2 regions of the Candidatus Pelagibacter bacterium nBUS_27 genome follow, and region 1 is predicted to be linked to the other one. Evidence: riboswitches for the same ligand, from Rfam matches in the RefSeq annotation. Region 1 holds a riboswitch; the other holds the start of a gene.
What was found. Region 1 has a riboswitch for glycine ahead of gcvT (glycine cleavage system aminomethyltransferase GcvT). Riboswitches for the same ligand answer to the same signal wherever they lie in the genome.
Positions count from the first base shown of each region.

Region 1 (3,428 bases):
TTAGATACTCTATAGCTTAAACCCATAGCCTCTGCTGCGGCTGTTCCTTCATCTAAAAGTGAAGCATTAGCTATATCCATACCTGTAAAATCAATAATCATCTGTTGAAAATTCATTAACATCTCAAGTCTACCTTGAGCAACTTCAGGCTGATATGGTGTGTAAGAAGTATACCACCCTGGATTTTCTAAAATATTTCTCAATATAACGTAAGGAGTGTAGGTTCCGTAATATCCCATTCCTATAAAGCTAGAATAAACTTTATTTTTTTTTGAAATATTCTTTAATTTTCTGAGTGCTTTATATTCAGAATTTGGATCTCCTATCTCTAAATCATCTTTTAATAAAATGTTTTCTGGTACAGTATTTTTTATTAACTCATCTAGATTTTTATACCCTAACTCTTTAAGCATAATATTTTGCTCTTCAGTAGAGGGGCCGATGTGTCTTTGAATAAAATCTTTTTGAGCATTTTTTAACATTTAACTACCACTTTCTTTTGCAAATTTGTCATATTCATCTTTGTTCATTAAACTATCTAGTTCATTTTTATCTTTAATTTTTAATTTGAAAAACCAAGCTTCATTTTCTGGATCTGAATTAATTTTACCAGGATCGTCAACTATTGATTGATTATTTTCCATTACTTCACCTGATATAGGTGTGTAAACATCGCTTGCAGCTTTAGTTGATTCTACTACTCCGGCATTTCCATCTTTTTCAACAGAAGTACCTACGTCAGGTAATTCTACAAATACAATATCTCCCAACATTTCAGTTGCATGTTGGGTAATACCTATTGTGCCAACATCACCTTCTATTTTTATCCACTCATGTTCTTTAGAATATTTAACTTCACTCATTTAGCTGCTCCTTTCACATAACTTTTTTTATAAAATGGTAATCCACAAATATTTGCTGGATATTTTTTTCCTCTTACCTCAAGAAAAACTTTTGTATCTTTTTGAGAAAATTCTTTTTCAACATAACCCATTGCAACTGGTCCATTCAAGCTTGGTCCAAAGGTACCACTAGTTACCTCACCAACAACCAGCTCATCTTCATTGAAAATTTTTGTTTTCTCCCTCGCAATTAATCTTCCTTCTGGTTTAATGCCAACTCTAATTTGCGGAGTACCCTCATTAATTTGATTTATAATTTTATCTGAACCTATAAACCCACCATTTGTTATTCTTTCTTTAGATATTGCCCATTTAAGATTGGCTTCGATTGGAGTTTTATCCAAACCTAATTCATGACCATATAAACACAGTCCAGCCTCTAATCTCAATGTATCTCTAGCGCCAAGTCCTATAAGCTGAGCTCCATTTTCAAGTAATTTTTTTGTAAACTCTTCGGCAAAATCATTGGGGATAGATACTTCAAAGCCATCTTCACCAGTATAACCTGATCTAGTTACAAATAATTTTTGATCTTTGTAATAAAACCAATTTCCTGTCATAAAATTTAGGTCTTTTGCTCCATTAAGAATTAAATCTAAAATCTCTACAGACTTAGGTCCTTGTATTGCTATTAAAGATCTATTTTCTTCTAAATTCATCCTATATTTATCGTTAAGTAATTTAGATATAATTTTAAAGTCATTATCCTTGCAAGCAGCATTTAATATTATTAAATAACCACCATCTATTTTTGTAATAATCAAATCATCATAAATTCCAGCATTTTCATTCATTAAAAAACTATATTTTGATGAATTTACTTTTAAGTCTTTTAAATTAAGCGGAAAAATTTTTTCTAGATCCGCGGTTAGACTATCATCACCATAAATAAACAATTGCCCCATATGCGAAACATCAAAAATGCCTGAGTGTGTTCTTGTAAATTTATGCTCTTCAACAATACCTTTGCTGTATTGTATTGGCATTTCATAGCCTGCAAATTCTACAAACTTAGCTTTGTTGTCTTGATGAAGTTTGTTTAAAGATGTTTTTTTTATTTCCATACTAACTCGTTTTACCCATCTGTATATTTGCCTGAGAGTTTTGCTCCTTCGGCGAGAATTTAATCTCTTTCCAGAGTTAATATGTTACGGTCCTTTATACCTGAGAGTTTCCTGGGTGGTTGCTCCTTCGGTGTTACAAAATTTGTAATCTCTCCCGTTAATGATCAACTTATCAACTATTTACAGATGGTCAATGAGAAATACTTTTTTTACGCGCACTTAATAGTGAGTAAAATTGAACCAATACAGCAAAAATAATTATAGCTCCTCCTATCAACCCAAACATAGATGGTCTTTCACTAACAAATATAAAGGCCCAAATTGGTCCCAAAACAGACTCAGATAACATTATTATTCCGACCATGGCTGAAGGTGTAGTTCTTGCTCCAGTTGTAATAAATATAAATCCTAATCCAACTTGAAAACAGCCACCTAGAAAACCAAGAAAAATATCATGCGGTGAAATCATTATTTTTGTTGAAAGTAAAAAACCAATAAAGCATGAACATATACCTGCTATAAATTGTGCTGGCACCATATCAACTGTTGGAAATTTTCTCACAATAATAATTAAAACTGCAAAGGTGATAGGCATTGTAAATGCTGCAAGATTTCCTGAAAGCTCACCTGGTGTTAATGAATTTCCCACCATCAACAAAACGCCTGATATTGCTAAAATAATTGATGTTAACGTAATTGCAGAAATTTTTTCCTTGAGAAAAAAATAACCAAATATTGCGAGAAATAAAATTTGAAGAGATATAATGAAATTCGTATTAGCAACCGTCGTGTTATACATTGCAAATACATATCCACAGAAACCAAAAGATAAAATAATTCCACCAATAAACCCTGGTAAACCAGAATCTTTAAATGCTTTAAAAGTTTTCTTCTTATAACTGATTATTAAAAAAGCTAGAACTGTCAGAGAAAAAAATAAGGATCTCCAGAATAAAATTTGCCATAAAGTTGAACCTTCAAATGACTTAACTATAAGTCCACCAAAACTTAAACAGCAAGCACCTAAAAATACTAATAAAGGTCCTGGTAATTTTGTAATTATATTCATTAGATTTGTGAAATTAAATTTTGAGTTTCCATTTCATACAACTTAAACAAAGTTTCTGCATCAGATAATTCTATTTCTTTAAATTTTATTTTTGACCCAGGCGATATTTGAACCAATCTGTCATAATCAACACTAGCAACAACTCCTATTTTTGGATAACCCCCTATCGTTCCATGGTCTGATAGCATTATAATTGGATTACCATCTGCTGGAACTTGTATTACCCCCTTCAACAAACCTTCAGATTTAATATTTGTATTAACAATGTTTTCTATTTCAGGGCCATTTAATCTCATACCCATTCGATCAGATAATTTTGAAACTGTAAATTCTTTTTCAAAAAAATTTTTTTTTCCTTCTTCAGAAAAATAATCGAAATTAGTTCCTTTTATA
Region 1 covers NZ_CP172845.1:919,571-922,998, forward strand. The annotation lists gene gcvP (aminomethyl-transferring glycine dehydrogenase) at 1-482, opposite strand, end outside; gene gcvH (glycine cleavage system protein GcvH) at 483-863, opposite strand; gene gcvT (glycine cleavage system aminomethyltransferase GcvT) at 860-1,966, opposite strand; glycine riboswitch at 2,044-2,133, opposite strand; gene ACIJYG_RS04980 (DMT family transporter) at 2,157-3,035, opposite strand; gene ACIJYG_RS04985 (biotin-dependent carboxyltransferase family protein) at 3,035-3,428, opposite strand, start outside.

Region 2 (3,428 bases), 530 kb from region 1:
TTTTGGCCATTTCTTTCATAATTTCAGTAACCTGAATTTTAGTAGTAATTCCATGATGTATCCAGTTAGCAATATGTTGTGAAGATATTCTAAGTGTTGCTCTATCTTCCATCAGCCCAATGTTGTTTATATCTGGAACTTTAGAACATCCTACACCTTGATCAATCCATCTAACTACATAACCAAGTAATGTTTGTGCAGAGTTTGATATTTCACTATTTATTTCTTCAACTGACCAATTTGGTCTGTTTGCAACAGGAACTGTTAAAAGATCATCTAATTTTGCTTTTTCTCTTTTTTTAATATTTTTTTGTTCATCAAAGATATTGATTTCGTGATAATGTAATGAATGTAAGGCAGCTGCCGTTGGAGAAGGAACCCAGGCACAATTAGCTCCTGCTTTTAAGTGCCCTGTTTTTTGCTCCATCATATCTCTCATTTTATCAGGCATTGCCCACATTCCTTTTCCAATTTGAGCCTTTCCTGATAAGCCACATTTTAGCCCAACATCAACGTTGTTATTTTCATATGCCAAAATCCATTTAGAAGATTTCATATCTCCTTTCTTGATCATTGGTCCAGCCTCCATTGAAGTATGCATTTCATCACCTGTTCTGTCTAAAAACCCAGTATTAATAAAGAAAACTCTATTTTTTAGAGTTCTTATACATTCCTTTAAATTTGATGATGTTCTTCTCTCTTCATCCATAATTCCTATTTTACAAGTGTATTTTTTTAAACCCAATACTTCCTCAACTTTCAAAAAAATTAAATCTGTAAATTCAGTTTCATCTGGACCATGCATTTTAGGTTTAACTATATAAATAGATCCTGTTCTTGAATTTGTTTTATTTTTTAAATCATGAATTGCTGCAGTCACAGTAATAAATGCATCCATAATACCTTCGGGCACCTCGTTACCATTGCTTAAAATTATTGAAGGGTTAGTCATTAAATGACCAACATTTCTAACCAATAATAAACTTCTTCCATGCAATTTTAGTCCTTTTCCATCTTTTGAAATATAACTTCTGTTTGGATTCAGTTTTCTTTCGAACAATTTACCATCTTTTTCAAATTGTGTTTTAAGATTACCCTTCATCAAACCTAGCCAGTTTCTATAGCAAACAACTTTATCTTCAGCATCTACTGCAGCCACACTGTCTTCGTTATCACAAATTGTTGAGACAGCAGCTTCTAAAATTATATCACTAATCCCAGCATGATCTTGTTGAGCACTAAAAGCTCTTGGATCTCTTAAAATTTCAATATGTAAGTTATTGTTTTTTAATATAATTGCCGAAGGATTATCAGCTTCACCTCTATGACCAATAAATTTTTGTTCTTCAGCTAGATCAAATATATCAGCACCCTTTAGAGTTTTTAACTTACCTTCTTTAATAGCAATACTCGTAATTTTGTGCCAGCTAAGATTTTTAAGTGGAAAATGCTTATCTAAAAAATCTCTTGAATATTTGATAACCATTTCTCCTCTTAAAGGGTCATACCTCTCAGATACACTATCTTCAGATTGTTCTATAACATCAGTTCCATATAGGCTATCGTACAAACTCATCCATCTTGCATTTGCTGCATTAAGAGCATAACGTGCATTCATAATTGGTACGACTAGTTGTGGTCCTGCTATTTTTGTTATTTCTTCATCCACATTTTCAGTTTCTATTGAAAAATCTTCTCCTTCTTTTTTTAAATATCCAATCTCATATAAAAACTTTTTATATTCATCTAGTTTAATTTCGTTACCTTTATTTTTAATATGCCAATCATCAATTTTTTTTTGCAGAGTTTCTCTAAAGTTAATTAATTCTCTATTTTGAGGCTCAAGTTCATTAACAGTTTTCTCAAACCCTAACCAAAATTTATCAGATGAAATACCTGTATCTGGTAATAGCTCTTCATTAACAAAATTTAACAAACTTTCTGAAACTTTGAGAGCATGAATGTTTATATATTTATCTGGCATAGCACTTTTGTTACCCCATCTGTATTTTTGCCTGAGAGTTTTGCTCCTTCGGCGGAAATTAATCTCTTTCCAGAGTGTTATGCTTTGATCGGTCCTTTTGCCTGAGAGTTTCCGGGGTGGTTGCTCCTTCGGCGCTAAAATATCGATAGTCTCTCCCGATTAGAAATTTGTATCGTTTAAATATTTTAAGTCAATTAATAATGTTAAAAATTAGTTTTAATTTACATTTTATTGCCTTTTTTATAATTTAAGTTTCTATTATAAACAATTAATGAAAAATTATCTTAATTTTGAAACTGAAATTAAAAATTTAGAATCTGAGATAGAGAAATTAAAAGATCCGTTCAATCAAGACGGTCTTTCAGAAGTGGATACTCAAAAAATATCTAGCACACAAGCCGAGCTAGATAAAAAATTAAAAGATATCTATTCCAACCTTGATCCCTGGCAAACCACGATGGTTGCTCGCCATGAGGATAGACCGAAATCAAAGTTTTTCATTGATAATTTGTTCGATGATTTCATTTCTTTATCGGGAGACCGTTTTTATGGTGAGGACAAATCTGTTTTAACTGGATTTGCTAAATTTAATGGCACTTCAGTTTTAGTAATAGGTCAAGAAAAAGGTGAAAATTTAGAAAATAGAATTGAAAGAAATTTTGGAATGATGAGACCCGAAGGTTATCGTAAAACAATTCGATTAATGAATTTAGCAAATAAATTTAACATTCCAATAATATCATTTATAGACACACCAGGAGCTTATCCGGGTGTAGGAGCTGAAGAAAGAGGTCAGGCAGAAGCTATTGCTAAATCAATCGAATGTTGCATGGAACTAAGTGTTCCAACTTTAGCAATTATTATCGGAGAAGGTGGATCTGGAGGAGCAATAGCATTAGCATCATCTAATAAAGTAATAATGTTAGAAAATGCTATTTATTCTGTAATTTCTCCAGAAGGGTGTGCAACTATTTTATGGAGAGATCCCAAAAAAATGCTTGATGCTGCAAAAGCAATGAAACTTTCATCAAAAGATTTATTAGAATTAAAAGTTATTGATGAAATTATTCCTGAGCCACTAGGTGGTGCTCATAGAGATAGAGATCAAATGTTAGAAAGTTTAAGAGATTCTATATCAAAAAATCTAAACTATTTTAAAGATTTATCGTCAGAAGAAATAATGAATGAAAGAAAAAATAAGTTTTTAAAAATTGGACGAAATCAAGGATTTATCAGTAACTCTGAAGATTTAAGCACTCTAACAATTAAAAATAATCATTTTGATAAAATTTTGAAATCAAAAAAAGTTTTAATTGGATCAATAATTGCAGGTTTAGTTTTATTGTTCGCTGTTTTTAGTCTTTTCTAAATTTATAAAGCACCACAGCAATGCTTAAATTTTTTACCCGAGCCACATGAGCAAGGTTCATTTCTACCAATTTTT
Region 2 covers NZ_CP172845.1:103,317-106,744, forward strand. The annotation lists gene ACIJYG_RS00550 (malate synthase G) at 1-1,984, opposite strand, end outside; glycine riboswitch at 2,064-2,152, opposite strand; gene ACIJYG_RS00555 (acetyl-CoA carboxylase carboxyltransferase subunit alpha) at 2,256-3,353, shown strand; gene secA (preprotein translocase subunit SecA) at 3,356-3,428, opposite strand, start outside.
Region 2: another riboswitch for glycine. It lies ahead of ACIJYG_RS00550 (malate synthase G); the one in region 1 lies ahead of gcvT (glycine cleavage system aminomethyltransferase GcvT).